Regions from separate parts of the Streptomyces sp. B8-7 genome, predicted to be linked through region 3. Evidence: riboswitches for the same ligand, from Rfam matches in the RefSeq annotation. Region 3 holds a riboswitch; each other region holds the start of a gene.
What was found. Region 3 has a riboswitch for cyclic di-AMP ahead of AC5K6T_RS11955 (M23 family metallopeptidase). Riboswitches for the same ligand answer to the same signal wherever they lie in the genome.
Positions count from the first base shown of each region.

Region 1: linked by a shared signal. The riboswitch ahead of AC5K6T_RS24285 (M23 family metallopeptidase) and the one ahead of AC5K6T_RS11955 (M23 family metallopeptidase) in region 3 are both predicted to bind cyclic di-AMP.
Region 2: linked by a shared signal. The riboswitch ahead of AC5K6T_RS31420 (M23 family metallopeptidase) and the one ahead of AC5K6T_RS11955 (M23 family metallopeptidase) in region 3 are both predicted to bind cyclic di-AMP.

Region 1 covers NZ_JBYRRL010000004.1:967,445-977,714, forward strand. The annotation lists gene AC5K6T_RS24260 (FtsX-like permease family protein) at 1-154, shown strand, start outside; gene AC5K6T_RS24265 (dihydrofolate reductase family protein) at 264-1,400, shown strand; gene AC5K6T_RS24270 (SUKH-3 domain-containing protein) at 1,518-2,327, opposite strand; tRNA gene AC5K6T_RS24275 (tRNA-Met) at 2,504-2,577, shown strand; gene AC5K6T_RS24280 (PP2C family protein-serine/threonine phosphatase) at 2,954-4,147, shown strand; cyclic di-AMP (ydaO/yuaA leader) riboswitch at 4,413-4,571, shown strand; gene AC5K6T_RS24285 (M23 family metallopeptidase) at 4,583-5,626, shown strand; gene AC5K6T_RS24290 (PrsW family intramembrane metalloprotease) at 5,739-7,088, opposite strand; gene trmB (tRNA (guanosine(46)-N7)-methyltransferase TrmB) at 7,141-8,073, opposite strand; gene lhgO (L-2-hydroxyglutarate oxidase) at 9,012-10,220, opposite strand.
Region 2 covers NZ_JBYRRL010000008.1:35,259-45,528, forward strand. The annotation lists gene AC5K6T_RS31400 (CobW family GTP-binding protein) at 1-89, shown strand, start outside; gene AC5K6T_RS31405 (DNA gyrase/topoisomerase IV subunit A) at 291-2,747, opposite strand; gene AC5K6T_RS31410 (M16 family metallopeptidase) at 3,113-4,546, shown strand; gene AC5K6T_RS31415 (M16 family metallopeptidase) at 4,543-5,931, shown strand; cyclic di-AMP (ydaO/yuaA leader) riboswitch at 6,406-6,596, shown strand; gene AC5K6T_RS31420 (M23 family metallopeptidase) at 6,609-7,373, shown strand; gene AC5K6T_RS31425 (GntR family transcriptional regulator) at 7,644-8,342, shown strand; gene AC5K6T_RS31430 (HPr family phosphocarrier protein) at 8,711-8,992, opposite strand; gene AC5K6T_RS31435 (bifunctional acetate--CoA ligase family protein/GNAT family N-acetyltransferase) at 9,524-10,270, shown strand, end outside.
Region 3 covers NZ_JBYRRL010000002.1:740,257-750,526, reverse strand. The annotation lists gene AC5K6T_RS11985 (DUF4132 domain-containing protein) at 1-764, opposite strand, end outside; gene AC5K6T_RS11980 (MBL fold metallo-hydrolase) at 1,146-2,333, opposite strand; gene AC5K6T_RS11975 (glutamate dehydrogenase) at 2,763-3,941, shown strand; gene AC5K6T_RS11970 (TetR family transcriptional regulator C-terminal domain-containing protein) at 4,082-4,705, shown strand; gene AC5K6T_RS11965 (SIMPL domain-containing protein) at 4,744-5,508, opposite strand; gene AC5K6T_RS11960 (SGNH/GDSL hydrolase family protein) at 5,673-6,458, opposite strand; gene AC5K6T_RS11955 (M23 family metallopeptidase) at 6,720-7,730, opposite strand; cyclic di-AMP (ydaO/yuaA leader) riboswitch at 7,735-7,892, opposite strand; gene AC5K6T_RS11950 (tyrosine-protein phosphatase) at 8,787-9,584, shown strand; gene AC5K6T_RS11945 (DUF6126 family protein) at 9,652-9,771, opposite strand; gene AC5K6T_RS11940 (helix-turn-helix domain-containing protein) at 9,768-10,270, opposite strand, start outside.

The sequences.
Region 1 (10,270 bases), on a different contig from region 3:
ACTGCCGATCACACTCAGTGACTCCCTGCCAGGACCGGGCTGGACCGCCGCAGTACTGCTGCTCCCGGCTCTCGGGCTGGCCGGCGGGGTGTTGCTGGGCAGTCGGGGGGTGCTGCGGGGGGATCCCTATCTGGGGGCGCGGGCGCATGGCTGACGGTGCGGGTGGAGGCGGGGGGAGTTCCCGGGGCCCGGGGGAGGCGCGAGGATGGGGGCCCTGGTGTGTGATGCCGTCCGTTCTCCGTGAGAGTGAGAGATTCGCGCCGATGCCGTTCCCGTACGTCCTTCTCTCCGCCGCCGTCTCCCTCGACGGGTACCTCGACGACACCGGCCCGGAGCGGCTGCTGCTCTCCTCCCCGGCCGACTTCGACCGGGTGGACGAGGTACGGGCCTCCTGCGACGCGATCCTGGTGGGTGCGGGCACCCTGCGCGCCGACAACCCCCGGCTGCTCGTCAACTCCGCCGAGCGGCGGGCCGCGCGCGTCGCACAGGGGCGGGCGGAGTTCCCGCTGAAGGTCTGCGTCAGCGCCAGCGGCGATCTCGACCCCGCGGCCCGCTTCTGGCACACCGGCGGTGAGAAGGTGCTGTACACCACCGGCAGGGGTGCCGGACGCGCCGCGCGGGCGGGGCTCGCCGCCGACGTCGTCGACCTCGGCGACCGGCTCGACTGGCCCGCCGTGCTGGAGCACCTGCACGACGTACGGGGGGTGCGGCGACTGATGGTCGAGGGCGGCGGCACCGTGCACACCCAGCTGCTCCGGCAGCAGCTCGCCGACGAACTCCAGCTGGTCCTCGCCCCCCTCCTGGTCGGCACCCCCGAAGCGCCACGGCTCTTCGGCCCCGGCGGCTATCAGGGCGGCCGGCTGCGGCTGGTGGAGACCCGGCGCATCGAGGACGTCGTCCTCATGCGCTACGAGCCCACCGCCCCCGGCACCGGCCCGCGCACCGTGCCCGCCGACCGGCACTGGCTGGCCCTCGCCTGCGATCTGGCCGCGCTGTGCCCGCCGTCGGACACCGCCTTCAGCGTGGGTGCGGTGGTGGTCGGCGCCGACGGCACCGAACTGGCCCGCGGCCACTCCCGCGAGGTCGGCGACCCCCTCGTGCACGCCGAGGAGGCCGCCCTCGCCAAGATCGACCCGGCGGACCCGCGGCTGCCCGGCGCCACCGTCTACTCCAGCCTCGAACCCTGCGCCCGCCGCGCCTCCCGCCCCGCCCCCTGTGCCCGGCTCATCCTCGACGCCGGCGTCCGCCGTGTCGTCACCGCCTGGCGCGAACCCGACACCTTCGTCGCCGGGGCCGACGGCAGCGGACTCCTCACCGCGCACGGTGCCCACGTCGTCGTCCTGCCCGAGTACGCGGACCGCGCCAAGGCTCCCAACCGGCACCTGGAACCCCCCGCCTGACCTCAGCCCGGCCCAACCCGTCCTTCGCCTCCGCCCCGGCAGGGACACGGGATCTTGGGCGATCGCGCGGCCCGTCGGGAAGCGTCGTCGGGGTGGAGCCCGGTCGGCTGGGGCTGCTCAGTCGGCAGTCTCGATCCGCTCCGGGGCGACGCCCAGGATGAGCTTCTCCAGCGCGTCCCGGGCAGAGCCGAACGTAGCCAGCCAGGTCTCGACCAGGTAGATCTCGCTGTTCTCGTCGATGCCGAGGAGGAATCTGCCCTCATCGAGTTCGCCGAGGGGGAAGACGGCGCGCCCGATGGTGTGACTCCAGTCGGCGAAGCGGTCCTCCTCGCCGATCAGGTCGTCCGGGTCGAAGGTGAAGGGGGTCCTGGCGCAGGTGATCCCGGGGCCGCTGATCCGGACGTCCAGGCCACCGAACTCCGCCAAGAAGGCTTCAGCGGCATCGTGCATGCGGATCAGGCCGGTCTTCTCGAGCGCCTTGCGCCAGCGGCCCGTCGAGACGTGCCGTCCCGGCCGCCAGCCTGCCGAGCGCAGTGTCTCCTCGATCACGCCGGTTCCCCGTAGATGCGTCACCGCCGCATCGACCCATGCCTTGTCCACCGGCACGTCTTCGGGCCAGCCGGGCCGCCAGTCCGCCTGCCAGTGGGTGAAGTCGTCACGCAGGAACCGCGGGTCGACTGGCTTGAGTCGCACTTGCTGTCGCTGATCGGCCCACCAGACCTCGAATGCGGCCTCGGTCCCCTCGCTCGGCCAGCGTTCTGCGGCCGTCGGCAGAAGCAGAACATCGACGAACCCTCCGACCGGAAGACCGATGTCGACGAAGATCCCGATCGCACCCGGTCTCGGGACTGCCGTCACCGTCCCTCGGAACCTCTGGCCGAACCGCAGGCCGCTACGGATTCGAATCCACTCTTCAGCGCTGACCACCCGGACATCCTGGCACCCTGCTGTTGCACATGGCGGCCGGACGGTCGTGGTGGTGGGGCGGGGGACCATGGACGTTGAAGACGGGGTCTTCTCCTTCCGGGATCTCGAAGACGAAAGGGGGTGCGGGAAACCGTGGTGCTGGTGGTCCTGAGCATGGCGTACACTTGAATCACCGACGCGGGGTGGAGCAGCTCGGTAGCTCGCTGGGCTCATAACCCAGAGGTCGCAGGTTCAAATCCTGTCCCCGCTACTGAAGGCCCAGGGCCGGAGTCCATGTGAACGGACTCCGGCCCTGAGTCGTTCCATGACGCTTGTGCCGTCTCCCCGTCTCCCCGTCTCCCCGTCTCCCCGTGTGCTCGTACGCCACGCCACGCCATGCCACGCCCCGGTGCCGGCTCCCGGTCCCTCTCCGTGGCCGTCGCCCTGAGCCGTCCGCGTCAGGCGGCGGCCGCGTCAGGCGGCGGCCGGCCCGCCTGCGTGCGCCGGCCCGCTCCCGGCGTAGCCCGGTCGGACCGTTCCGCTCGCCGCGCGGGGGTGCACCGGCGAGGCTGGACGGACGGGCCGAGGCGCGGCCCGACCGTCGACGTACGCCGGGAGACAGGGTGCCGGCTGGTGAGGTGAGGGGTGTGGGACCGCCCGTCGGGCCGGTCGGCGGCTCGGCGGCCGCAGCCGACGACCGGCGGCGGATCTCGTCGACCCGTGCCTTCGTCCGCGTCCTGCCCGTCCTGCTGATCAGCGCCGGACTCGTCTACGACGCCCTCACCCCGGACGTGTACGCCGCCGCACCGTTCTTCACCGCCGCGCCCCTCGTCGCCGCCCCGCTGTACTCACGGCGCGGCACGGTGCTCATCGGCTCCGCCGCGGTCGTCGTCGTCCTCACCCTGCACGTGCTGATGGGCATCGCCCTGGAGGCCGAGGCGGTCACCGAGCAGATCACCGTCGTCACCGTGGCGTTCCTCGCCGTCGTCATCAACGTCCTCGTCCGCCGCAGCAGCGAGCGGCTCGCCTCCGCCCGGGAGATCGCCGAGGCCACCCAGCGCGCCGTCCTGCCCGAGCCCGCCGAACGGATCGGGGGCCTCGACATCGCCGCCCGCTACGAGGCCGCGCAGGAGGACGCGCTCATCGGCGGCGACCTGTACGCGGTGCAGGACACCCCGCACGGGGTGCGGCTCGTCGTCGGGGACGTCCGCGGCAAGGGCATGGGTGCGGTGTCCGCGGTCGCCGTCGTGATCGGGGCGTTCCGGGAGGCGGCCGAGCAGGAGGCCACCCTGGCCGGTGTCGCCGACCGGCTGGAACGCGCGCTCGACCGTGAGGGGGCGCGTCGGGCGGGCCTGGACGCGCTGGAAGGGTTCACCACCGCCGCGCTCGCCGAACTGCCGCACCGCGAAGCCCTCGCACGCGTCCTCAACCGCGGGCACCCCCCGCCGCTCGTGCTGTACGGCGACGGCACCGTGCGCCCGGTGCACCCGCGCAGCCCCGCGCTGCCGTTGGGCCTCGGCGACCTCGGCCGCGGGCCGGACCGGGTCGAGGAGGTGCCCTTTCCGGGCGGGGCCACCCTGCTGCTGTACACCGACGGGCTGTCCGAGGCCCGTGACGCGGACGGCGTCTTCTACGACCCGGAGCTGCGGCTCACCGGCCGGGTCTTCCGCGGGCCCGCGGCGCTGCTGTCGGCTCTGGCGGAGGAGGTACGCGGCCACTCGGGTGGCGCACTCGGCGACGACATGGCCCTGCTCGCCGTCCGCCGTCCCCTGGATGCGGCGGGCTCCGCGGGGGCCGAGGGGTCCGCCGGCAGGAGGAGCGGGGGCGGCGGGTCGCCGTGAGTTCCGGAGCCGCCCGGCGGCGGGTCTTCTCCGGCTCGCGTCACGCGATGTGATCGGACGGGTGCCCTCCGCATAACAGCTGAGTAAACGTCAGAAACTCGGACGTCGTGGGTGCCGGGTCAACTCGCCCGGCTTTCGCCCCTCCTGGGGTGAATCTCCTGCCCGGAAACTGCAATGATCAAGCCGAACAGCTTGGAAAGAGGGACCCGCTTCTATTACTGTCCGATAACGCAGCGGTCGTCCCAGCCGTCACAAGAGGCGGCTCCGTGCGCACGCGCCGAATCCCGCAAGGGAACCGGGGAACCACCAACTTGGGGTGAATCACGCGAATGCCCGCCGTGCACCGACGGCCGGTATACGCGCGTAGGAGACCTTCCTGTTCCGAACCCGTCAGCTAACCCGGTAGGCGAGAAGGAAGGAAAGGAGTACGCCCACGTGGCGTCCAACCGGCCTGCCCCGCAAGCCCCGTTCGTGCCGGGCCAGCGTTCCGCCGACACCGCCGAGGTCTTCGCCTACGGCGGCCCCCGCACCGACGACGGTCCGTGGGAGGAGTGGAACCCCACCGCGGACACCGTCCGCCCCGTACGCGGCAGGCACCGGGTCTCCAAGCAGCGCGGCGGCGGACTCGCCCGCAGCTCCACCGTCCTCGGCGTCGGCGTCATAGCCGCTGTCGGCGCCGGCGGCATGGCCAGCGCCCAGTCCGGCAAGCCGCCGGTCGCCATCTCCATGCCCGACCTGCCCTCCGTCGGCACCCTGCTGTCCGACGAGGAGCAGCCCGCCGAAGAGCCCGCCGCCCCGCTCAGCGGCATCGGCACCACGGCCGCCGACACCGCCCAGGGCGCCGACGACGCAGGCGAGGCCCTGCGGGCCCGCATCATCGCCCAGGCCGAGCGGCAGCAGAGCCAGGCCGACACCAAGGCCGCCCAGGCCGCCCAGGCCGCCGCGGCGAAGGAACTCGCCGAGGCCGCCGCCAAGGCCGAGAAGGAGGCCGAGGCCGAGGCCGCCGCCGCGAAGGCCGCCGCGGAGGAGGAGGCCCGCAAGAAGGCCGAGGCCGAGCGGCTCGCCGAGCTGGCCCGCCAGTACACGCTGCCGACCTCCTCGTACACGCTCACCTCCCTCTTCGGGCAGGCCGGCTCCATGTGGTCCTCCGGCTACCACACCGGCCTGGACTTCGCCGCGCCCACCGGTACGCCCATCAAGGCCGTCCACACCGGCACGATCACCGAGGCCGGCTGGAGCGGGTCGTACGGCTACCGCACGGTCCTCACCCTGGAGGACGGCACCGAGCTCTGGTACGCGCACCAGTCCTCGATCAACGTCAGCGTCGGCCAGAAGGTCAACACCGGCGACGTCATCGGGCGCGTCGGCGCCACGGGCAACGTCACCGGTCCCCACCTGCACCTGGAGGTCCACATCGGCGGGGCCGCGGGCGGCGTGGACCCGCTGGCCTGGCTGCGCGAGCGGGGTCTCACCCCCTGAGACGCCCCTGCCGATCCCGCACGGCACCGGGCGCCCCCCCGCCCGGTGAGGTGCCCCGGCCCGCCCCGTCGGGCCCGGAGTGAACCGGCGGTCCTGACGACACCCCCCGACGTCAGGGCCGCCGGTTCCTCATGTGCGGTACGGGGCCGGGGACGGGCTGACCGCACTCGTGGCCGTGGCCGTGGCCGTAGTAGTCGTCGTCGTAGCCGTGGTGGGCGGTCGTGGGTGTCCGGCGGGGCGGTGCGGCCGCCGCCCGCGCCGCGTACCGCAGCGCCGGTCCGGCCGTGGTGCGGCCCGCCCACAGCGCGTGCAGCAGCTCACGTTCCCGTGCGGTGAAGTCCGCACCGGCCCCGTTCCGGCGGCCCCGGTGCCGCAGGAACGCCAGTGACGCCGCGGCCGCCTCGTACCGGGCCACCTGACGGCCCGCCGCCCTGCCCAGATGGCGCGCCGCGTACGCGCGGGCCAGCCCGCGGGCCCGCATCGAGCCCAGGACGTACGGTTCCGCCGGCGTCAGCCAGCCCGCCGTCACATACACCCCGAGCTCCTCGCGCACCGCGTGCAGCTCCCGCTGACGCGTCCGGATCAGCAGCCAGGTCACCAGGCCGAGTGACGGCACCATGATCGCCCCGTACACCACGGGGAAGCCGTACCCGCCCCACGCCACCGCGCCGTTCCACACCGCGTGCAGGCCCGTCGCGGGCAGCAGACCCGCCAGCGGCAGCAGCACCCTGCTCCGCGGCCGGCCGTCACCGCACAGCGCGGCGGCGCCGAACCCGATCCCGGTCAGCACCGTGAACAGCGGGTGCGCGAACGGCGACATCACCACCCGCACGAAGAACGTCACCGCCGTCACCGAGGTGAGCCCCGCGCCCCCCGTCAGCCGGTCCGTGCCGAAGGCGCTGCCCAGGTAGAGGACGTTCTCCGTGAAAGCGAAGCCCGTCGCCGTGACACCCGCTATCACCACACCGTCGACGACGCCGGTGAGATCGCGGCTGCGGAACAGGAACACCAGCAGCACCGCCGCCGCCTTCGCCGACTCCTCCACCACCGGCGCCACGAACGTCGTGCCCAGCGCGTCCGCGCCCGCCGGATCGGCCGTCGCCGCCGCGATCCAGCGCATCGCGAAGCCGTTCGCGACGATCGCGATCAGCGCCGCCGCGCCCGCACCCCACGCGAAGGAGAACACCAGGTTCCGCAACGGGCCCGGAGCCACCCGGTCCAGCCACCGGAACGCGGCGAGCAGCAGGGGCACCGGCAGCACGGCCAGGCCCAGGCCCACCACCAGGCCCTCGGTGCCGGTCTGCTCGCGCACCAGCGCCAGGATCACCAGACCCGACACCGCCAACAGGCCGGTCAGCGCGGCCCGGCCCACCCAGGAGGGCCGCCCCCGGGGACCGCCCCCGGGCGCGGCACGTCCCGGCCGGACCGCGGGAGGCGTCGCGTACGGGGGACGACTGGCCACGGCATCGACCCTAGCGAGGCAGGGGCGCGGCCCGCCGACGGGCGGGCGGGACTCAGCCGCCCTGGGGTTCCTGCGGTGCCTGGGGTTCCTGCGGTTGCTGGCGTTCCTGGGGTTCCCGCGGTTCCAGGGAGGGGCGTGCCGCCGGACCGACGGCCTCGGCCGGCCCGGTCACGGGCTCCTGCGCGCCGGGGGCGTCGGCCGAGGGGGCCACGCGGCGGAACAGAACGTCGTTCACGACATGTCCCTTGTCCAGTCCCTGACCCTCGAAACGGGTCAGCGGCCGGAACGCGGGACGTGGCGCGAAGCCGCCCTCCCGCCGCGTGTTCTCGAAGTCCGGGTGCGCCGTCAGCACCTCCAGCATCTGCTCCGCGTACGGTTCCCAGTCCGTCGCGCAGTGCAGCAGCGCGCCCGGCTTCAGACGGGTCGCGGCCAGCGTGAGGAACTCCGGCTGGATCAGGCGGCGCTTGTGGTGCCGCTTCTTCGGCCACGGGTCGGGGAAGTAGACCCGCAGGCCGTCCAGGGACGCGGGCGCCAGCATCTCGCGCAGCAGGATGATCGCGTCGCCGTTGCCGACGCGGATGTTGGTCAGGCCGTGGTGTTCGGCCAGGCCGAGGAGATTGCCCTGGCCGGGGGTGTGGACGTCCACCGCGAGGATGTTGGTGTCCGGGTCCGCCGCGGCCATCTGCGCGGTGGCCTCTCCCATGCCGAAGCCGATCTCCAGCACGACGGGGCGGTCGTCGCCGAACAGCCCGGCCGGGTCGTCGATCCGGTGGCCGTCGATGTCCAGGCCCCACTTCGACCACAGCCGCTGCAACGCGTCGGCCTGGCTCGCGGTGACGCGGCTGCGGCGCGGCTGGAAGCTTCGGATACGGCGCTCGAAGTGGGAGCCCGCGGGGTCGGGCTGCGGGCCGTCGGGGAAGCGGGGGGTGCCCTTGGCGCGGAGGTGGGGGCGTGAGGGGGCGGCGGGGTTCGGGGAGTCAGACACAGTGGGTCGATTTTACGGGGCGGGTTTGGGGGGTGGCCCTCGCGTCCTTGCGGTGGCCTGGCGCGGCCTGCGGAGGCGGGGAGGGGGCGGTGGCCTCTGCGGCCTGCGGAGGGGTGCGGCGGTGCCGGGGGTTTGCGCAGTTCCCCGCGCCCCTGTCGTGGGGTGCCGGCGGTGGGCGGGTGCGGGTGCGCGGGCGTTGTGCGTGGCTCCTGCGCCTCTGTGGTGGGTTGCCGGCGGTGGGTGGGTGCGGGTGCGGGTGCGGGTGCGGGTGCGTCGGGGCTGTGGGGCTGTGGGGCTGCTCCCCGCGCCTCTGCGATGGGGCGCGGCCGGTGGGTGGGTGCGTGCATCGGTGGTGGGTCGGGGCCGCGCCGGGGGGTGTCCGTCCTCGGGCCGGCGGTGGGGTGGGCCGGGTGGTGGGAGGGGTTGTCGCCGGCCGCTGCGGGCGGGCACCCCCCGGCACGTCCCCTCGCCGCCGTGGGCGGCCTTCCGCCCTCGCGGGCGCCCCCGTCGGCATGTGTCTGGCCGTCGTGGGGGGGGGTCGTTTCTCGGCTCGTTCCTTCGCTGCCGTGGGCGGCCTTCCGCTGTCGCCGTGGGCTCCTCGTCGGCGGGTGTCTGGTGGTCGTGAGGGCGGGTGCCTCTCGGCTCGTTCCCTCGCTGCCGTGGGTGGCCTTTCGTTGTCGCGGGCGCCCCCGTTGGCATGTGTCTGGCCGTCGTGGGGGGGGGGTCGTTTCTCGGCTCGTTCCTTCGCCGCCGTGGGTGGCCTTCCGCTGTCGCGGGCGCCCCCCGTCGGCAGGTGTCTCGCCGTCGGCAGGTGTCTGGCCGTGGGTGGGTGTCTGGTCGTGGGTGGGTGTCTGGTCGTCGTGGGGGCGGGCGTCTTCCGGCGGTACGTGCACTTGTCGGGCGGGCCGGTGGCCGGGGTCCGGGGGCCGGGGGCCGGGTCAGAGGGTGGAGAGGGCGGTGAGGGTGCGGCGGGCTATCTCGCGGCCGATGGGGAGGGAGGCGGTGGCGGCGGGGGAAGGGGCGTTGAGGACGTGGACGGCCCGGGGGGACTCCCGGATGAGGAAGTCGTCGGCGAGGGTGCCGTCCCGCAGGACCGCCTGGGCGCGGACGCCGGCCGGGGCGGGGACGAGGTCTTGGGCTGTCACGGCGGGCAGCAGGCGGCGCACCGCCGCGGTGAAGGCGGGGCGGGACAGGGAGCGGTGGAGTTCGCCCGCGCCGTAGCGCCAGTGGCGGCGGGCGATGCGCCAGGAGCCGGGCCAGGCGAGGGTGGCGGCCAGTTCGCCGGGCCGCACCGTCGTCCAGTCGTATCCCTCGCGGGCCAGTGCCGGTACCGCGTTGGGGCCCACGTGGACGCCGCCGTCGATGCCGCGGGTGAGGTGGACGCCGAGGAAGGGGAAGGCCGGGTCGGGCACCGGGTAGACCAGGCCGCGCACCAGGTCCGGGCGGGCCAGCTCGAAGTACTCGCCGCGGAAGGGGACGATCCGCATGCCCGGGTCGTCGCCGGTCATGCGGGCGATCTCGTCGCAGTGCAGGCCGGCGCAGTTCACCAGGAACCGGGCGCGGACGACGTCGCCGCGGGTGGTGCGGACAGCCACGCCGAGGGCGGGGCGGCGGTCGATACGGCCGGCCTCCGCGCCGTAGTGGATCTCGGCTCCGGAGGCCTGGGCCAGCCGGCGGGCGACGGCGGCGAAGTCGCACACGCCCGTGGTGCCGACGTGGATCGCCGCCAGGCCGCGTACCTCGGGCTCGTACTCGGCGATCTGCGTGGGGCCCAGTTCGCGGACCGGGATGCCGTTCTCCCGGCCGCGCTGCACCAGGGCGTGCAGCCGGGGCAGCTCGGAGCGCTCGGTGGCCACGATCAGCTTGCCGGTGACCGCGTGGTCGATGCCGTACTCGGCGCAGAACTTGACCATCTCGGCGGCGCCCCGCACCGCGTAGCGCGCCTTGAGGGAGTCCGGACGGTAGTAGATCCCGCTGTGGATCACGCCGCTGTTGCGGCCCGTCTGGTGCCGGGCCGGTCCCGTCTCCTTCTCCAGGACGGTGACGCGCGTACCCGGCGCGGCCCGGGTGATCGCGTACGCCGTCGACAGCCCGACGATGCCACCACCGATCACGAGCACATCGCAGTCGTATGCGGTCTTCCGCACCTGGCTCCACCTCCCGGTTCCGATAGTGCACTGCGCCACTGACAATGCTT
Region 2 (10,270 bases), on a different contig from region 3:
TCGGCCGGCCCGGTGACGCGTACGCCCTCGGCGGCCCGGAGGGTCTCGACGCCCCGGAGGGCCCCGACCGCTCACCCGTCACCGGCTGAGGCCCTCCGCCGGAGGACCCGCCCCGGGCCGGCCGTCTCCCCGGAGCGCAGTCCGGCCCGGCTCCGCGCCGGCTCACGGCCTCAGCCGCTGCAGGCCGGCGCCGGCTCCCCCAGCCCCGGCTCCTCCAGCGCCCCCGGCGCCGGCCCGTCCTCGGCCGCCCCGTGCGGGCCCGCCCTCGCCCTCGTGCCGGCCGCGGTCCCTCAGGCCGGTCCCGCCACCGCCGCCACCGTCCTGGACAGCGACACGCCCGAGCCGTCACGGCGCGGATCGGGCTCGGGCAGTTCGGCCGGAGCGCCGTTCTTCTGCGCCGCACGGGCCGGCGCCGCGCCCGCCCAGCCCAGCGACAGGCAGTCCTCGCCCTTGAGGAACCGCTGGCAGCGCACCCCGCCCGTGGCGCGGCCCTTGCGCGGGAACTGGTCGAACGGGGTCAGCTTGGCCGTCGTCTGCACCGAGTCGTCCAGCGTGCCCCGCGAACCGGCGACGGTGAACACCACCGCGTCGAGGGCCGGATCCACCGCGGTGAAGCAGATGACCTTCGCGCCCTCGGTGAGCTTGATGCCCGCCACACCGCCCGCCGGACGCCCCTGCGGACGCACATGGGAGGCCTGGAAACGCAGCAGTTGCGCGTCGTCGGTGATGAAGACCAGGTCCTCGTCACCGGTGCGCAGCTCGACCCCGCCGACGAGGCGGTCGCCGTCCTTGAGGGTGATGACCTCCAGCTCCTCCTTGTTGCCCGGATAGTCCGGCACCACACGCTTGACCACGCCCTGCTCGGTGCCCAGCGCAAGTCCGGGGGAGGACTCGTCCAGGGTGGTCAGGCAGACGACCGTCTCCCCGTCGTCCAGCGAGAGGAACTCGGTGAGCGGAGCGCCGCCCGACAGGTTCGGTGCGGTGGCGGTGTCCGGCAGCTGGGGCAGGTCGACCACGTTCAGCCGGAGCAGCCGGCCGGCCGAGGTCACCGCGCCGACCTCGCCGCGCGCGGTGGCGGCCACCGCCGAGACGATCAGGTCGTGCTTGGCGCGGCGCCCCCCGGAGCCCGCGGGGAGCGGCTCACCGGTCGCCGTGCGGGCGAGCAGCCCGGTCGAGGACAGCAGCACCCGGCACGGGTCGTCGGCGACCTGGAGGGACACGGTCGGCGCCGGGGCGCCCGCGGACTCCAGCAGCACCGTACGGCGGTCGGTGCCGAACTTCTTGGCGACCGCGGCCAGTTCGGCCGAGACCAGCTTGCGCAGCTCCGCGTCCGACTCCAGGATCCGGGTCAGTTCCCCGATCTCGGCCGTGAGCCGGTCCTTCTCCGACTCCAGCTCGATCCGGTCGTACTTGGTCAGCCGGCGCAGCGGCGTGTCGAGAATGTACTGCGTCTGGACGTCGCTGAGGGCGAAGCGCTCCATCAGGCGCCGCCTGGCCTCGGCCGAGTTGTCGCTGGACCGGATGAGGCGGATCACCTCGTCGATGTCCACCAGCGCGGTGAGCAGGCCCTCCACCAGGTGCAGCCGGTCCCGGCGCTTGCCGCGGCGGTACTCGCTGCGCCGCCGCACCACCTCGAAGCGGTGGTCGAGGTAGACCTCCAGCAGCTCCTTCAGGCCGAGCGTGAGGGGCTGGCCGTCGACGAGCGCCACGTTGTTGATGCCGAAGGACTCCTCCATCGGCGTCAGTTTGTAGAGCTGCTCCAGGACCGCCTCGGGCACGAAGCCGTTCTTGATCTCGATGACCAGGCGCAGCCCGTGCTCACGGTCGGTGAGGTCCTTGACGTCGGCGATGCCCTGCAGCTTCTTCGACCCGACGAGATCCTTGATCTTGCCGATGACCTTCTCCGGGCCGACCGTGAACGGCAGTTCGGTGACGACGAGGCCCTTGCGGCGCGCGGTGACGGTCTCCACGGACACCGTGGCGCGGATCTTGAACGTGCCGCGGCCCGTCTCGTAGGCGTCGCGGATGCCGGACAGGCCGACGATCCGGCCGCCGGTGGGCAGGTCGGGCCCCGGCACGTGCCGCATCAGGGTGTCGAGGTCGGCGCCGGGGTACCGGACGAGGTGCCGGGCGGCGGCGACGACCTCGCGCAGGTTGTGCGGCGGCATGTTGGTGGCCATGCCGACCGCGATCCCCGACGCGCCGTTGACGAGCAGGTTCGGGAAGGCCGCGGGGAGCGCGACGGGCTCCTGCTCCTGGCCGTCGTAGTTGGGCGTGAAGTCGACCGTGTCCTCGTCGATCGACTCGGTCATCAGGCTCGTCGCCTCGGCCATCCGGCACTCGGTGTACCGCATGGCGGCCGGTGGGTCGTCGTTGCCCAGGGAGCCGAAGTTGCCGTGGCCGTCGACCAGGGGCACCCGCATGGAGAACGGCTGCGCCATGCGCACCAGGGCGTCGTAGATCGACGCGTCGCCGTGCGGGTGGAGCTTGCCCATGACCTCGCCGACGACCCGCGCGCACTTCACGTAGCCGCGCTCGGGGCGCAGCCCCATCTCGCTCATCTGGTACACGATGCGGCGGTGCACCGGCTTGAGACCGTCGCGGGCGTCCGGCAGCGCTCGGGAGTAGATGACCGAGTACGCGTACTCGAGGAAGGAGCCCTGCATCTCGTCGACGACGTCGATGTCGAGGATCCTCTCCTCGTACGCGTCGTCGGGCGGCGGGGTCTTCGTGCTGCGGCGGGCCATCGCTGCCGGCTCCTCTTTTCTGGGTGCTCGCCTGCGGGGCGCGTGCCGGTACCGGCGGGACGAGCGCGCCCGGACCGCCCGGACCGCACGCACTCGTCCGGCCGGCACCGGCACGCCCCGCCGGCTCGCGCCTTGCTCTGAAGCATGAACGGGTTCTGACGCGGACCATTGTGGACCTCGGCACCGACAACACCGGAACAGGACCCGGCACCGCCCGTGCGCGTGTGCCCGAAGGCTACGGGATCTCGCTCTCGGCGTACGGCGGGCGGGAACTCCGACGACGGCCCGCACGCTTGCATACAGTGGCAGGACCGGCAGGACAGCAGCGGTTTTCAGCGACCGCGACAGCCATCGAAGGGACGTACATGCCCATGGGTCACACGGCCACAGACCAGGCAGGCTCCGGGGGCCTGACAGCGACCGAGCACCGCCTGGCCAACGGCCTGCGCGTGGTGCTGTCCGAGGACCGCCTGACCCCGGTCGCCGCGGTGTGCCTCTGGTACGACGTCGGCTCCCGCCACGAGACCGAGAACCGCACCGGGCTCGCGCACCTCTTCGAGCACCTGATGTTCCAGGGCTCCGGCCAGGTCAGGGGCAACGGCCACTTCGAGCTGGTGCAGGGCGCCGGCGGCTCCCTCAACGGCACCACCAGCTTCGAGCGCACCAACTACTTCGAGACCATGCCCGCCCACCAGCTGGAGCTCGCTCTCTGGCTGGAGGCCGACCGTATGGGCTCGCTGCTCGCGGCCCTGGACGAGGAGTCCATGGAGAACCAGCGCGACGTCGTCAAGAACGAGCGTCGTCAGCGCTACGACAACGTCCCCTACGGCACCGCGTTCGAGAGGCTCACGGCCCTCGCCTACCCGGAGGGCCACCCCTACCACCACACGCCGATCGGCTCGATGGCCGACCTGGACGCGGCGACCCTGGAGGACGCGCGCGCGTTCTTCCGCACCTACTACGCGCCCAACAACGCGGTGCTGTCCGTGGTCGGCGACATCGACCCCGAGCAGACCCTCGCCTGGATCGAGAAGTACTTCGGATCCATCCCCGGACACGACGGCAAGCCCGCCCCCCGCGACGGCTCCCTGCCCGACGTGATCGGCCGGGAGCTGCGCGAGGTCGTCGAGGAGGAGGTCCCCGCGCGGGCGCTGATGGCCGCCTACCGGCTGCCGCAGGACGGCACGCGCGCGTGCGACGCCGCCGACCTGGCGCTGACCGTCCTGGGCGGCGGCGAGTCCTCCCGCCTGTACAACCGGCTCGTCCGCCGGGACCGTACGGCGGTCGCGGCCGGCTTCGGCGTGCTGCGCCTGGCCGGGGCGCCCTCGCTGGGCTGGCTGGACGTGAAGGCCTCCGGGGACGTCGAGGTACCGGTGATCGAGGCCGCCATCGACGAGGAGCTCGCCCGGTTCGCCGCCGAGGGCCCGACCGCCGAGGAGATGGAGCGCGCGCAGGCCCAGCTGGAGCGCGAGTGGCTGGACCGGCTGGGCACGGTGGCCGGCCGCGCCGACGAACTGTGCCGCTACGCCGTCCTGTTCGGCGACCCGCAGCTGGCCCTGACCGCAGTGCGGCGGGTGCTGGAGGTGACCGCCGAGGAGGTCCGTGAGGTCGCCGCCGCCCGGCTGCGCCCCGACAACCGTGCGGTGCTGGTGTACGAGCCGCTGTCGCCGGAGTCCGCAGAGCACACCGAGGACGAGGACTTCCCCGAGGACCCCGAGGCCGAGGCCACCGTCCAGGCCGGGAACCACGAGAGCCACGAGAGCCACGAGAACCACGAGCACGAGGAGACGGCCAAGTGACCGAGCTCGCCGCGATGGACTTCCACCCCATGCCCCAGGCGGGCGCGGCCCGGCCCTGGGCGTTCCCGGCGCCCACCCGCGCCACCCTCGGCAACGGCCTCACGGTCCTGCGCTGCCACCGGCCCGGCCAGCAGGTCGTCGCCGTCGAGCTGCTGCTGGACGCGCCGCTCGACGCCGAGCCGGCCGCCCAGGAGGGCGTGGCCACGATCATGGCCCGGGCGTTCTCCGAAGGCACCGACCAGCTCTCGGCCGAGGAGTTCGCCGCGGAGCTGGAGCGCTGTGGAGCGACCCTGGACGCGCACGCCGACCACCCGGGTGTGCGGATCAGCCTGGAGGTGCCCGTCTCCCGGCTCGCCAAGGCGCTCGGCCTGCTCGCCGACGCCCTGCGGGCGCCCGCCTTCGCCGACAGCGAGGTCGAGCGGCTGGTCCGCAACCGCCTCGACGAGATCCCGCACGAGCTGGCCAACCCGGCCCGGCGGGCGGCGAAGGAGCTCTCCAAGGAGCTGTTCCCGGCCGCCTCGCGCATGTCCCGGCCGCGCCAGGGCACCGAGGAGACCGTCGCCGCCATCGACTCCGAGGCGGTCCGCACCTTCTACGAGCGGCACGTACGCCCCGCCACCGCCACCGCCGTCGTGGTCGGCGACCTGACGGACGTCGACCTGGACGGCCTGCTCGGCGACACGCTGGGCGCCTGGAAGGGCTCCGCGGCCGCGCTCCGCCCGGTGCCGCCGGTGAGCGCCGACGACACCGGCCGGGTCGTCATCGTGGACCGGCCCGGTGCGGTGCAGACCCAGCTGCTCATCGGCCGGGTGGGCGCCGACCGCCACGACCGGGTGTGGCCCGCGCAGGTGCTCGGCACGTACTGCCTGGGCGGCACCCTCACCTCGCGCCTGGACCGCGTCCTGCGCGAGGAGAAGGGCTACACCTACGGTGTGCGGGCCTTCGGCCAGGTGCTGCGTTCCGCGCCGGACGGCTCCGGCGCGTCGATGCTCGCCATCAGCGGCTCCGTCGACACCCCGAACACCGGGCCCGCGCTGGCCGACCTGTGGAGCGTGCTGCGCACGCTCGCCGGGGAGGGCCTGACCGACGCGGAGCGGGACGTGGCCGTGCAGAACCTGGTCGGGGTGGCGCCGCTGAAGTACGAGACCGCCGCCGCCGTCGCCGGCACGCTCGCCGACCAGGTGGAGCAGCATCTGCCCGACGACTTCCAGGCGACGCTGTACCAGCGGCTCGCCGCCACCGGGACGGTGGAGGCCACCGCGGCCGTCGTCAACGCCTTCCCGGTGGACCGCCTGGTCACGGTCCTCGTCGGCGACGCGGCGCAGATCAAGGAGTCCGTGGCGGCGCTCGGGATCGGCGCGGTCAGCGTGGTGGCGGCCGAGTAGCACGGGGACGGCGCGGGTGGCGCGGGCCGTCCCCTGTCGTACCCCCGTGCCCGCGCATGCACGCGGGCACGAGGGTACGGGGGGGGACGGCACCGGGTGCACGGGTGCACGGGTGCACGGGCCACCGTGCGTACCGGATGCACGGGTGCACCGGCCGCGGTGCGTAGCGGGTGCACGAGTGCGCCGGCCGCGGTGCGTACCGGGTGCACGGGTGTGCCGGCCGCCGTGCGTACCCGTGCCGTCCGTCCCCCGCCGCCCGCCCCGCCGGGGCTCCGGTGACGCTTCGGCCCGTGGCGCCCCGGCACCTTCGGCGGTGCCTGATTTGTGGCCGCTTACCTCGAATTGAGGGGCAGGGGTTGCCTGTCCGTCCTGTGTCATGCGCTACACATCGGCCGATCGGTTTGGGGATCACCCGATGATCCCCTTAACGTCTTCCGGGCTGTCCGTCAGGCAGTGCGCCGCATCCGCGGCACCGGACAGTCATCGCCGAGTCCCCGTGCGGCGCGAGCCAGGGGAGCCGGGGACCCACCCCTGTCGCCGCCCCGCGGTGGACGGGGTCCACATCCCTGGGGTGAATCGGGTGCCCGCGCGTGCGTGGGAGCCCGTAGGAGACCTTCCTGCTCCGAACCCGTCAGCTAACCCGGTAGGCGAGAGGGAAGGAAAGGACCAGCCACCTCATGGCGTTCACCCGCGCCACCGGGAAGCACCGTCGTCCCACCCGCATCCGGCGCACCGGCGCCCGTGCGGCGGGCATGGCGGCGCTCACCACCACCGGTGTCATCGGCACTCTGGCCGCTCCGGCGCTCGCCGCCGAACCGGAGGCCGAGCAGACCGGCCTGCTGCCGGTGCTCACCCTCGGCGACCTGGCGGCCGACCAGGTCGGCGCGCAGGCCGCCGCGCAGAAGCAGGCCGCCGAGGAGGCGCTCGCCGAGCGGAAGGCCGAGGCCGCCGCCAGGGCGCGCGCCGAGGCGCGGGCCGAGGCCGCCCGCGAGGCGGAGGAGCGCGCCGCCCGCGAGGCCGAGCGCAAGCGCCTGAACACCTTCGTGACGCCGGTCGCCGGCTCCTCGGTCTCCACCGGCTACCGCGCGGGCGGCTCCGTCTGGTCCTCCGGCAGCCACACCGGTATCGACTTCCACGCCGCCACCGGTACGGTCGTCCGGTCCGTCGGCGCCGGTACGGTCGTCGAGGCCGGCTGGGGCGGCGCCTACGGCAACCAGGTCGTCGTCCGCATGCACGACGGCACGTACACCCAGTACGGCCACCTGTCCTCGCTGACCGTCGTCGCGGGGCAGCCGGTCGCCCCCGGTGCGCAGCTCGGCCTGTCCGGTGCCACCGGCAACGTCACGGGCCCGCACCTGCACTTCGAGGCCCGCACCTCGCCGGAGTACGGCTCCGACGTCGACCCGCTCGCCTACCTGCGCGCGCACGGCGTGGAGATCTGACCGGCGCACACCCGGTGCGAGCCGTGCTCGGCCGCAGTGCCCGGCGTACGCCCGCGTAAAAGCCCCTGCCGCTCCCGGCCGGGGCTTTCGGCGTTCCCTTCCGGTCAACGGGACGGCCGATCCGGTCGAATCGGCCGTTCAGGACGGTCGCATGAGCAAAAAATAGCCATGGAATCCGGCCCGCCGTCGGAAATTCGGCGTCATTGCCATAGAGTCGCTGAACACACGTCAATCGTCGGCGTTTCACGGGCATTAAGGCGGAGGTCGCTCATGCGTGTACCGGCGCATTCGGTGTGCACGGCGATCAGGGACGACATCGTCGCCGGTGTCCACGAACGCGGGAGCCGGCTCACCGAGGAAGTGCTGGCGCGACGCTACGGCGTCTCACGCGTTCCCGTCCGGGAGGCCCTGCGCACGCTGGAGGCGGAGGGCTTCGTGGTGACCCGGCGGCACGCGGGCGCGTGTGTCGCCGAGCCCACCGAGCAGGAGGCGGCGGACCTGCTGGAGATGCGCATGCTGCTGGAGCCGCTGGGGGCCGCCCGGGCCGCCCAGCGGCGCACCGAGGCGCATCTCAAGGTGCTGCGCGGGCTGGTCAGGCTGGGGCAGGAGCGGGCCAGACGCGGCAACAGCGAGGATCTGCGCTCGCTGGGCGGCTGGTTCCAGGAGACCCTCGCCCAGGCTTCCGGCAGTCCCGCCCTGATCGCGGTGCTGACGCAGCTGCGGCACAAGATCGCCTGGATGTACGCCGTGGAGCCCCCCGCCGCCGGACCGGTCGAGTCCTGGGCCGAGCGCGGCGCGATCGTGGACGCGGTGGCCCGCGGCGACAGCGAGCGCGCGCGGGCGATCACCGCGCTGCACGCCGAGCGGGCGGGGGCCGCGCACCGGCTGCGCGTTCCGGGCCAGCCGGACCGCGCGGACCGTGTGAGGACTTCGCAACATCCCGTAAACATGTCGGGTCCGCGGCCTTAACGCGTACGCCGTATACAAAGAGAGGATATCGGCGGCGGGGTTTTCCTGCGCTGCCGCTTTCCGCTTTTCCCGGTAATTCGGGGGTGCGTTGTTCGGCATGTCCGCGGAATGGCGGACGGGCCTTCCGGCGGGTGTGCCGGGTCGTCGCGGCCGGACGTTCCGCGGCGTGTGCCCGATGGTCGCGGCCGTGCGTCCCGAAACGGTGTCGGGCGGCGGCGGCCGCGCGTTGCGTGCGGTGTCCGCGTCCGCTCCCGCTCGGCCGTTCGTACGCCGCGGGGGAGAGGGCCGGGCACGCGGGGGAAGCGCCGAAGCCGTGGCCGCCGCCGCCCGGGGTGGCCACGGCTTCGGCGCGCGTCGCGCGGGCCGGCTCACACGGTCTCGGGGAGCTCCTCAAGGCCCTCGGCGACCAGCTTGGCCAGGCGGTCGAGGGCGACGTCCGCCCCCTCGGCGTCGGAGGCGAGCACGATCTCCTCGCCGCCCTGGGCGCCCAGGCCGAGGACGGCCAGCATGGAGGCCGCGTTGACGGGGCTGCCGTCGGCCTTGGCGATCGTCACGGGGACGCCTGCGGCGGTGGCGGCTCGGACGAAGATGGAGGCGGGGCGGGCGTGGAGACCCTCGGCCCAGCCGACGTTGACGCGGCGCTCAGCCATGTGATGCTGCCCTTCACTTGCTCAGGGTTGTCTAGACCAGTGTTCCACACCGGCCGGTGTGCCGGGAACGTGCCGCCTCCCGGGCCGTCCCGGCGTGGCGTACGAGCCCGGTCCTCCGGAGCCCGGCTGCGGCGTCCGGACCGTGACACGGCTCCGGGGGGCCCGGGGCCGTGCGCCGCCGCCCCACGGACCCCCGTCCCGGGCGCCGCGTGGCCCCCGGCGGTGGCCCTCGCCGCCGCTGCGCCCGTCCCTCGCCTCGGCCCCGGCCTCGGCCCTGGCCCCGGCCTCGGCCCTGGCCCCGGCCTCGGCCCTGGCCCCGGCCCTGGCCCCGGCCCCGGCCCTGGCCCCGGCCCCGGCCCTTGCCCCGGCCCTCGCCTCGGCCTCGGTCCGGCCCCGCCCGGGCCGCCGCCGGCCCGGCCCCGGCCCGTCCTCGCCTCGGCCGCCACCGCCCTGGCCCCGCCCTCCGGCCCGGTCGGATGTCCCGCGGACCGCCCCGCGCCGTCGCCGTGTGCGAGCCGTACGCTGGGCCCCATGCAGAGCGCGCCGGACCGGCACGAGTACCCCGCCCACTGGGAGGCCGACGTGGTGCTGCGCGACGGTGGCACCGCGCGCATCCGGCCCATCGCCGTCGACGACGCCGAACGCCTGGTCAGTTTCTACGAGCAGGTCTCGGACGAGTCGAAGTACTACCGCTTCTTCGCGCCCTACCCGCGCCTGTCGGCCAAGGACGTCCGCCGCTTCACCCACCACGACCACGTCGACCGGGTGGGCCTCGCGGCCACCATCGGCGGCGAGTTCATCGCCACCGTGCGCTACGACCGCATCGGAGCGGACGGACTGCCCGCGCCCGCCCCCGCCGACGAGGCCGAGGTGGCCTTCCTGGTGCAGGACGCCCACCAGGGGCGCGGGGTGGCCTCCGCGCTGCTGGAGCACATCGCGGCCGTCGCCCGCGAGCGCGGCATCCGCCGGTTCGCCGCCGAGGTGCTGCCCGCCAACACCAAGATGATCAAGGTGTTCACCGACGCCGGCTACACCCAGAAGCGCAGCTTCGAGGACGGCGTCGTACGCCTGGAGCTCGACCTCGAACCCACCGACCGCTCGCTCGCCGTGCAGCGCGCCCGGGAGCAGCGGGCCGAGGCGCGCTCGGTGCGGCGGCTGCTGGCCCCCGGCTCCGTCGCCGTCGTCGGTGTCGGCCGCACCCCCGGCGGCGTCGGCCGCGGTGTCCTCGGCAACATCCGGGAAGCGGGGTTCGCCGGGCAGCTGTACGCCGTCAACCGG
Region 3 (10,270 bases):
GTCCGGCCGTCGGCGTCGCTCCAGCTCAGCGCGCCGGTCTCGGTCTCGTCGTCCCAGTACGGCTCCCCGATCCACACCGCCGCCTCGACGGCCCGCCCGCCCTCGCTGACCGGGCAGGTGGCGCTGCCGCCGGAGACGCGGTAGCCCAGGGAGGCGGCCCGCGCCGCCAGGCCGAACCGTGAGGCGTACCTCCCGCCGGCGTGGTCGCGGACCTCGGTGCTCCACTCGGCGAGGTCGCCGGGCCTGCTCCAGGTGGCCCGGTGGATCTGCTCGACCTTCTGCACCACGCCCAGTTCGGAGGCGAACTCCCGCAGGTCGTCGAGGTCGGGGAGGAGTACGGGGTGCGGCAGCAGCACGGTCGGCGGCGCCATCCGCACGGTCTCGCCGTCCAGGTCGACCACCCGCAGTTCACCGGAGTCGGTGACATCCCGCAGGAACCCCGGCTCGTCCGGGTCGTCGCCCACCACGACCAGGTCACGCAGCGCCGCCTGCCACGCCTCGTCCGGCCACACCCGGGCCAGCAGGCCGGTCGGCACCGGCAGCGACGACACCATCCAGTGGTCGACCTGGGCCAGGCATCCTGCGGCGTGCCGTTCCAGCCATTCGGCGAACCGCCGCAGCCGGTCCACCTCGGGGTGTCCCCGCAACGCCTTGGGCAGCGACTTCAACTGCCGCCCCGCGGACCGCCCCGAGGTGGACCGCGCCGTCACCCGGCCTCCCACCAGGGCGACTTCGTACCCCTCGCCCGCCGTCAGCCAACCCACACCAGTCCCCGCCCTTCACTTCCGCTCCCGGGACACACCTGCCCGCGCACACACCGGCACAGGGGTGTCCGGGATCCCGGTCCTGCCGTACTGATGCGATGACGCTATATCCCGCCACTGACAACCGCCGCCGCGGTCGCCCCGGCAGCGGGCTCCGTCAACGTGGCCGGGCGGGAGGAACCGGCTGCACGGGCGTCCGCCGGCCGGACCCGGCGGCCGCGTCCCGAAAGGCCGCGGCACAACGCGGAGTCGACCGCGGCACCGGATGTACGGGGCGAGGAGCCCCTGCCCGGACGGGGCCCCGGGGCAGGGTCCCGGCACCGCCGCGGAGTACCGGGGGCACCGCCCGGCCGGCCGGGGACTGCTCGTCCTCGCCTCGGATCAGCCCTCCCCCACCAGGTCCAGGCCGTCGCGGGAGGTGGCGTCGGGGAGTTCGGGGGCGGGCCACTTCCGGTCGGCGGGGACGTGGCCCACGGAGCGCCACCACGTCGCGGTCGGCAGGTCTCCGGCGGGCTCGAAGGGCCGGCCGGGGACGGGAAAGGCCACGGGCTGGCCGATCGCCTCGGCGGCGGAGGCGGTCCATTCCGCGGGCTCCGCCCACGGGTGCGGGGCCAGGTTGAACGTGCCCCAGTGGATCGGGAGCAGGACGCCCGCGGGGGTGCCTGCCTGGAGGTCCACGTGGGCGCGCAGGGCTTCCTCGGGCGTCATGTGGATGTCCGGCCAGAACTCGCTGTACGCGCCGAGCTGGATCATCGTGGCGTCGAACGGGCCGTGCGCGGCCCCGATGTCACGGAAGCCCTCGAAGTAGCCGGTGTCGCCGCTGTGGTAGACGCGGTGCTCGTCACCGGTGACGGACCAGGAGGCCCACAGGGTGTGCTGGGTGTTGCGCAGGCCGCGGCCGCAGAAGTGGCGGGCCGGGGTCGCGGTCAGGGTGAGGCCGCCGACGCGCGTCGACTCGTGCCAGTCCAGCTCGCGCAGCCGGTCGGCGGACACCCCCCAGCGCTCCAGGTGCGCGCCCACCCCGAGGGGCACCGCGAACACGGTGTCCGTACCGGCCAGCGCCTTGATCGTGGGCAGGTCCAGATGGTCGTAGTGGTCGTGGGAGATCACCACGGCGTCGACCGTGCCGAGCGCGGTCAGCGGCACCGGTGCGGGGTGCAGACGCTTGGGCCCGACGAACGCGAACGGTGAGCAGCGCCGGCCCCACACGGGGTCGAGGAGCACCCGGGCGCCGTCGATCTCGGCGAGCACACTGGAGTGCCCCATCCAGGTCAGGCGCAGCCCCGAGGCGGGCGGCCGGGCGAGGTCGGCGAGGGTCGTGGCGTGCACGGGGATGCGCCCGTGCGGCGCCCTGCGGGTGCGGGCGTCCTTGTCGAAGTAGAGCTTCGCGAAGTCCAGGGCCGAGCCGGAGGGGCGGGTGCGGGCCGGGCCGCCCGGGTTCTGGAAGACACCGTCCGCGAAGTGCGGGGATCTGCGGATCCGCGCCATGCGCTCACCGCTGGGATCCGCGCCGAAGGCCTCGGGCTGAAGCGCGCTGAGTCCGGCGCTCAGGGAACGGGAACCGGCCACGGTACCTCCAGGTGGAGTCGGTGAGGCCTTCCATTATGGTCCGCCGCGCCCGACGGCCCGGACCGGCCCGGCTGGGCGCCCCCGGGCCGCCGCCGTGGAATCTCCGGGCGCACACGGGCCCGGCCCGGGCGTGCCGGGCCCGGGCGGCCCGGGCTCGGGCGTGCCGGGCACGGCGGCACAGGCCCGGCGCCACAGGCACGGCGCCACAGGCACGGCGCGGCTCGGGCCCGGCCGCACGGGCCCGGCGGGAAGTATCAGGGTTGACAGGTTCGGGCCATGTTTCGATACTGACCGCCGGTTCAGTACGCTGCGTGACCGTCCGCCGGGTGCCGGGACCGGCCCGCAGGCGTGCGCCGGCCCTGCTCCGCGCGGCCACGTCCGCCGGGCGCCCCTCCGCCCCGTCCCGGCCACCGCCCCCGAGGAGCCTCCGTGACCAGCCCCCTGCTCTCCCTCACCTGGACCGATCACGTCACCGGCCGGCAGGGGTTCCTGGTCGTCGACCGGCTGGTGCGCGGGGTGTGCAGCGGCGGTCTGCGGATGCGGCCGGGCTGCTCCCTGGAGGAGGTCGCCGGACTCGCCCGCGGCATGACCATGAAGGAGGCGCTGCACTACGACCCGCTGGGGCGGTACGTCCCGCTGGGCGGCGCCAAGGGCGGCATCGACTGCGACCCGCGGGACCCCGCGGCGTACGGGCTGCTGGTCCGCTACCTGCGGGCGATGCGGCCGTACGTCGAGCAGTGCTGGACCACCGGCGAGGACCTCGGCCTCACCCAGGACCTCGTGGACCGGGCCGCCGCCGAGGCGGGCCTGGTGTCCCCGGTCCAGGCCGTGTTCCCGCTGCTGGACGACGAGGTGTCGGCGCGGGCCCGGCTCGCCGAGGCGTCCGCGGCGCGGGTCGGCGGGATCGGGCTCGGCGAGCTGGTGGGCGGCTGCGGGGTCGCCGAGGTCGTGCTCGCGGCCCTGGACCGGGCGGGCGCGCCGTACGCCGGCACGCGGGTCGCCGTGCAGGGCTTCGGCACGATGGGCGGCGCCACCGCCCGCTTCCTGGTACGGGCCGGCCTGACCGTCGTGGCGGTCGCCGACGTCAAGGGCACCGTCGCCAACCCGGCCGGCCTGGACGTGGAGGAGCTGCTCGCCGCGCGGGACGCCCACGGCACCGTGGACCGGGCGGCGCTGCGCCCCGGCGACCGCGAGCTGCCGGACGACGCCTGGCTGTCCGCGGACGCGGAGATCCTGGTCCCGGCGGCGGTGTCGTACGCGATCGACGGCACGAACCACGAGCGCGTCACGGCCCGCTGGATCGTGGAGGCCGCCAACATGCCGGTCGCCCCCGCCGCCGAGGAGCCGCTCGCCGCGCGCGGCGTGTGCGTGCTGCCCGACGTGGTGGCCAACTCCGGCACGAACGCCTGGTGGTGGTGGACCCTGTTCGGGGACGTCGGCGCGGACCCCGACGAGGCGTTCGCCCGCATCCGCCGGTCGATGCGGACCCTGGTCGACGAGATGCTCACGCGCGCGGACGCCGGGGGGACGACCCCGAGGGCGGCCGCGCACGCCATCGTGGCCGAACGGCTGCCGGTGATCGCCGAGCAGTTCGGGTGGTACCGCTGACGGACGCCACCGCCTCCCGGGGACCGGGCCGGCGCCTTCGCGGCCTGCTCCGGACGGGGGCGTGGCCGGCGCCCGCGGGGCGGCCGGGGGCGCTGCGCAGGCGTCTGCCCACGTCCGGGCCGCTGTGTAGGGTGAAGCGCGTGGCGAGAGTGCGGTTGGGCGTTCAGGAGCGGCGCGAGGAACTGCTGCGGGCCGCCATCGAGCAGATCGAGGTACGCGGCGTGGTCTCGGTGCGGATCTCCGACGTCGCCTCGGCGCTCGGCGTGAGCAACGCGCTGGTGCTCTACCACTTCTCCACCAAGGAGAAGCTCGTCGCCGCCGCGTTCGCGCACGCCGCCGAGGGCGACCTGGCCCACCTGCGCGGGCTGCTGGCCCGCCGCACCAGCGCGCTGCGCCGGCTGCGTGCCGTCGTGCGGTGGTACGCGCCGACCGGGCAGGCCAAGGGCTGGCGGCTGTGGATCGAGGGCTGGGCCGCCGCTCTGCGCGATCCCGGCCTGCGTCAGGTCAGCCGCGACCTGGACCGGCAGTGGAAGGCCGCGCTCGGCGAGGTGATCGCCGAGGGCGTCGCCGCGGGCGAGTTCCACTGCCCCGACCCCGCCGCCAGCGCCCTGCGGCTGACCGCGCTCCTCGACGGCCTCGCCGTCCAGCTGATCTCCTACCCGGGCGCGGTGTCGCGGACCCTGGCGGCGCGGTGGGTGGACGAGGCGCTCGCGCGGGAACTGGGACTGGACCGGGAGACGCGGGCCGCGCCGCTCGGGCGCTGACCGCCCGGCCGGGACGCACAGGTCCGCGGGCCACGGGCTCAGATCAGCTCGTACACGGCCGTGACCGTCGCCGTGGCACGGATCTCACCGGGCACGATGGGCACGCCCGCGCCCGATCCCTGCGGGGCGTCCGCGGCGGGCGGGGAGGGGCGCGGCGGGCTCATCGCGTCCTCGGTCAGCGAGACCAGCCGGCCCAGCCGGTGACCGCCGAGCCGGGCGTACTGCTCGGCCTTGGCGCGCGCGTCCTCGAACGCCGCCTGGCGGGCCCGGGCGCGCAGCGGGCCCGGGTCGGCCACGTCGAAGGACACGGAGTGGATGCGGCCCGCGGTGCCGGCGGCGTCGGTGAGCGCCTGGAGGACCGCGCCGGTGCGGTCCACCTGGCGCACCTTCAGGAAGAAGGACTGCGAGGCCTGGTAGCCCTTCAGCCGGGAGGCGCCGTCCTGGTACTCGTAGACCGGGGCGAGGGACACGCTCTCGGTGCGCATGTCGCGTTCGGCGACGCCCTGCTCCCTGGCCGCCCGCAGCAGCGCGGCGGCGGCCTTGCTCTGGGCGTCCAGCGCCGTCTGGGGTGTCGCGGCGACCGCCTCGACACCGGCCCCGACGACGGCGAGGTCGGGTTCCGTCGCGGCGCTTCCCTCACCGGTCACGGTGACGGCCGCGACGCCGGGCTCCTGGACGGCGGCCGGCGCGGGCAGCGCGAGGGCGGCGGGAGCGGCGAGCGCCGGGGCGCCGAGGGCGAGCAGGGCGAGGGCCAGGGCGGTGGTGGCGCGGGACAGCACGGCGGGGGTGCGTGCGAGCGGCATGCGGGGGTCCTTCCGGTGGGCGGGGGGTGTCGCCGTCATCCCAGCACCGCGGCCGTGCCGTCGTCCGGCACCACTCCCGCACCGTCACCTCTCTGGTGGAGCGCGGGCGTTGCGGCGCGGCCCGCGCCCCTGCGCGCAGCGCGGCCCCCCTGCGCGGCCCGCTGTCAGGCCACGGCGTCGATGCGGAGCCTGATGTCGTCGGGGCTCAGCGCGCCCTTGGCCGTGACGTTGTCGCCGGAGGACTCACCGCGCAGGCGGCGGCCGATCCAGGGGACCAGGTACTCGCGGGCCCAGTGGACGTCGTCGCGACGGACCTCCAGGGTGCCGCGGGGCGGCAGCGGGGGCCAGGGCTGCTCGGGGTCCGCGGGGATCTCGACGCCGAGGGCCTGCCCGGCGCGCAGCGCCACCCGGGTGTGGCCCTCGGGCGAGAGGTGCAGCCGGTCGTGGTCCCAGGCCCTGCGGTCCTGTACGGACTTCAGCGACCACAGGTCCAGCACGGGGCAGCGGTACCGGTCGGCGATCGCCCGTACGTGCCCGTTGTAGGTGGCGATCTTCCCGCGCAGGTGCTTGAGGAGGGGGACGCCCCGGGTGTCGAAGCCGGTGGTCACCAGCACCGTGCCGGCCCGCTCGGTCAGCGCGGCCACGGCCCGCTCGAACCGCTCGGCGACGTCGTCGGGGTCGGTGCCGGGCCGGATGATGTCGTTGCCGCCCGCGCAGAACGAGACCAGGTCCGGGGCGAGTTCCGCGGCGCGCGGCACCTGGTCGGCCACGATCTGGTCCAGCAGTTTGCCGCGTACGGCGAGGTTGGTGTAGTCGAAGTCGCCCTCGGGCCGCCGGTCGGCGAGCAGCACCGCGAACCGGTCGGCCCAGCCGACGAACGCCCCGTCGGGGCCCGGGTCGCCGACGCCTTCGGTGAAGCTGTCCCCCACCGCCACGTACGACCCGATCACTGATCTGTTGTCGTTCTTCGCATCGTCTGCCACGTCGGACCATGATTCCCCCTCGAATGTGACCTACGCGACCGTAGGCAGGGGTTGACGGGCGGTGAGATAGACCACTGGTCAAGTCTTGGCATCTGCGGAATAGGGTCCGCGCACGGGCGGTCCGCGCGGCGGGCGGTCCGCATACGGGTGGCCCGCGGGGGGTGTTCGGGTGCGCCGAAGGCCGGACCCGGGGATCGGGGTCCGGCCTTCGGCGGCGGGTGCAGGGCGTCAGCCGAGGGACACGCCGTGCGAGCGGAGGTACGCGACCGGGTCCACGTCCGAGCCGTAGTCGGGGGTGGTCCGGATCTCGAAGTGCAGGTGCGGGCCGGTGACGTTGCCGGTCGCGCCGGAGAGGCCGACCTGCTGACCGGCGGCCACGCTCTGGCCGGCCGAGACGGACAGCGAGGACAGGTGGGCGTACTGGGCGTAGTAGCCGTCGGCCAGCCTGATGACGACCTGGTTGCCGTACGCGCCGCCCCAGCCCGCGGAGACCACGGTGCCCGTGCCCACGGCCTTCAGCGGGGTACCGGTCGGCACGACGAGGTCGACACCGGTGTGGTAGCCGCTGGACCACATGCTGCCCGCCACGTGGTAGGCGGTGCCGACACCGGCACCGGCGACGGGGGCGGCGTAGCCGCTCGCCGCGGTGGTGGCGGTCTGCACGGCGTCCGTGGAGGACTGCTGTGCGGAGGACTCCTGCGCGGGGGCCGCGGCGGGCTTCGGCGCGGCCGCGGACGACTTCGACGCGGTGGACGGCTTGGCGGCCCCGGACGACGCGGTAGAGCCGGAGGACTTCGAGGAGCCGGAGGACGTCGCGGGCTTCGGCGCCCGGGCGGTGGCCGGGGTGTGGGCCGCGGCCGCCTTCTTGCCGAGGGTGAGCTTCAGGCCCGGATGGATCAGCGACGGGTCGGCGCCGACAGCCTCGCGGTTGTCCTGGTAGAGCTTGTGCCAGCCGCCGCGGACGTGGTGCTCGTCGGCGATCTTCGACAGGCAGTCGCCGCTCTTGACGGTGTAGAGGTGCGTGGCCTTCTGGGCGGCGGCCGGCTTCTGGGCGGCCTTGGTCTGCGTGGTCACCGACTGGACGGCCGACTGCGGAGCGGCCTGCCCGGGCGCGGCGACGGCGACCGCGGCGCCCAGCAGCGGGAGGGCGAGTGCGGCGCTGCCGGTGCCGGCGACGACGAGAGAACGGCTGAGGCGCTGAGCGGCCTTGGGACGGCGGTGCTTACCCTTCACGGGCATGGGGGATTCCTCTCCGGCGCCTGCGAGGTGAGCTGTCGGGTGCGGACTGGAGATGTCCGGCCGCGCCGGGGCGCGGCTTTACCCCAAGCCGTTCCGGAGACCGGAACAGGCGTTTGTACCTGTGGGTCCCCCGCTCCTGCCGTACACGGGTGGGTTTGCGCGGGCTCCGGTCGGCGGCAGGATTAGGCGTCCGTCCGGATCGGTTGGGAACGTAAGCGACCAAGACGCAAACGGACAAGCAAGAGGTTCCAGGCGAAGCGTCGGTTCTTGATCCTTACAGGTGGTTCACGGTCACCCTGCGTGCAATGCGGACGCCCCGCGTTCCCCGAATCCCCTTGAAAGGCTGACTGATTACGTGAGCATGACGGGCGACTCACCGTCACGGATATGACGCTCCTCACGTGACACGTCTCCAGGTTTCTTTATTCCAGAGCGAGTTGGAATGAAGACACTAATTCGGACAGAAGCCCCAGAAGGCATTGAGAAGGAGGACTCACACATTGAGTCCGCTTGCCCCACCAAAGCGACACCACTCGACGAACCGGCCCACGCTCAGGCGGCAAGAGTCCGATTCCCGCACTTCATCCGTTGAGCACCTTTCGTCACACGACAGGCAATACATCCCCCCCCGGGGCGCCCCGCCCCTCCACACCCCTCCACACCTCTCCGCCCGCTCCGGATGTCTCCGGATGTCTCCGGATGTCTCACATTCCTCCTCATTCCTCCTCATTCCCCCCACCCGCGCGCCCCCCACGCACCCCCACGCCCTCCCACGCACCCCCCAAGGCACCCCCACCCGGCCGTCCGTCCACCGGCCCTCCCGCGCAGGGGCTCGCGGAATCGGGCCGAGAGCCCGGGCGTGAGAGCCCGGGCCTGAGAGGCGCCACGGGGGACACCGGCGCGCGCCGCGGGCGCACGCCGGGCCGTGCGGTCAGCGCCCGGGAGCCCCGGGCCCGACGGCATGGACGACCGGTGGCCCCGGGAAGCCATGTCGTATCGTCAGACCGTGCCCGTCGACGAGCCGCGCCGACGGGGCCCTACCGGGAGGGAGCCCCCGTGACGCAGCAGGTCCCGTCGACCGAACCCGAGCTGGCCGGCGTGCGTAATTTCCGCGACGTGGGCGGACTGCCGACGGTCGACGGACGCCGGGTGCGCCACGGCGTGCTGTTCCGCAGCGGCCACCTGGCCCACGCGACCTCCGACGACGCGGCGTTCCTCTCCTCCCTGGGCCTGCACACGATCTTCGACTTCCGCAACGCCGCCGACCAGAAGCTGGAGGGCCCGGACGTCGACCTGCCGGGCGTGCGCAACCTGAACCTTCCGCTGAGCGACCCGGCCGACGGCGCCGAGTTCTGGAGGATGGTCCGCGACGGCGATCTCGCGCAGCTGCGCTCCGTCCTCGCGGACGGCAGGGCCGCGGGCCGCATGATCGCGTCGTACCGCATGATCGTCGTGGAGCGCACCGGTGAGCACTCGCGGGTGCTGCACGCCCTCGCCGAGGACAGCGTGCCCGCCCTGATGCACTGTGCCGCGGGCAAGGACCGCGCCGGACTGTCGATCGCGGTGACGCTGCTCGCGATCGGCGTCGAGCAGGACGCGATCCTCGCCGACTACCTGGAGTCCAACGCCACCCACCGCCGCTACAAGGTGCGCCGCAACGGCGATGCGGCCGCCGCCTACTCCCCCGAGGTCATGGATCTGCTCAGCCCGCTGTTCGACGCGCGCGCCGAGTACCTCACCGCGGCGATGGAGACCATCGAGCAGACCTGGGGCGGGGTCGACGCCTATCTGGAGCAGGGGCTCGGGGTGACACCCGAGACCCGGGAGCGGCTGCGGGACCGCCTGCTGGACTGAGCCGGCCCGAAGCGCCGGCCCCGCGCCCGCCCCCTCTGCCCCGTCCCGGAGCCCGCCCGGGGCCGGGTCAGTCCGCGCCCACGGCGAACAGCAGGTACAGGAACCCGGCGAACAGGTGCCCGGCGGCGATGTAGATCAGCAGCCGCACCCAGAGCGTGCGGGGGAACTTCTGTTCGATGTCACTCATGGTGTGTCTCCCGTCGGCGGCCCCAGGCACAGCGAGGCCGTGGGACTCTGCAACAGCGTGTGGACGAAGAGCAGGTCGACGCCGCCGGGGTCCTCGGCGGCGATGCGGTGCGGGGTCAGCGAGTCGAAGTGCGCGCTGTCGCCGGGCCCCAGACGGTGCGCGGCGTCACCGAGGTCGAGCCGCAGCCGCCCGCCGAGGACGTGCAGCCACTCCTCGCCGGGATGCACACGCACGATGTCGCCCTGGGAGCCGCGCGGTACGTGCACCCGCAGAGCCTGCATCCCGCGGCCGGGCGCGCCGGCCTGCCAGTACGTCCAGCCGCCCGCCCGGGTCGGCTCCATGCCGGCGGCCCGCACGACGGCGTCCCGGTCGGCGACCCTCTCACCGAGCAGCTCGGAGACGGTCGTACCGTAGACGCGGGCGAGCGCGAGCAGCATCGGCAGCGACGGCTGGCGCTGCCCGGTCTCCAGCCGGGACAGGTGCGCCGGCGACAGCCCGG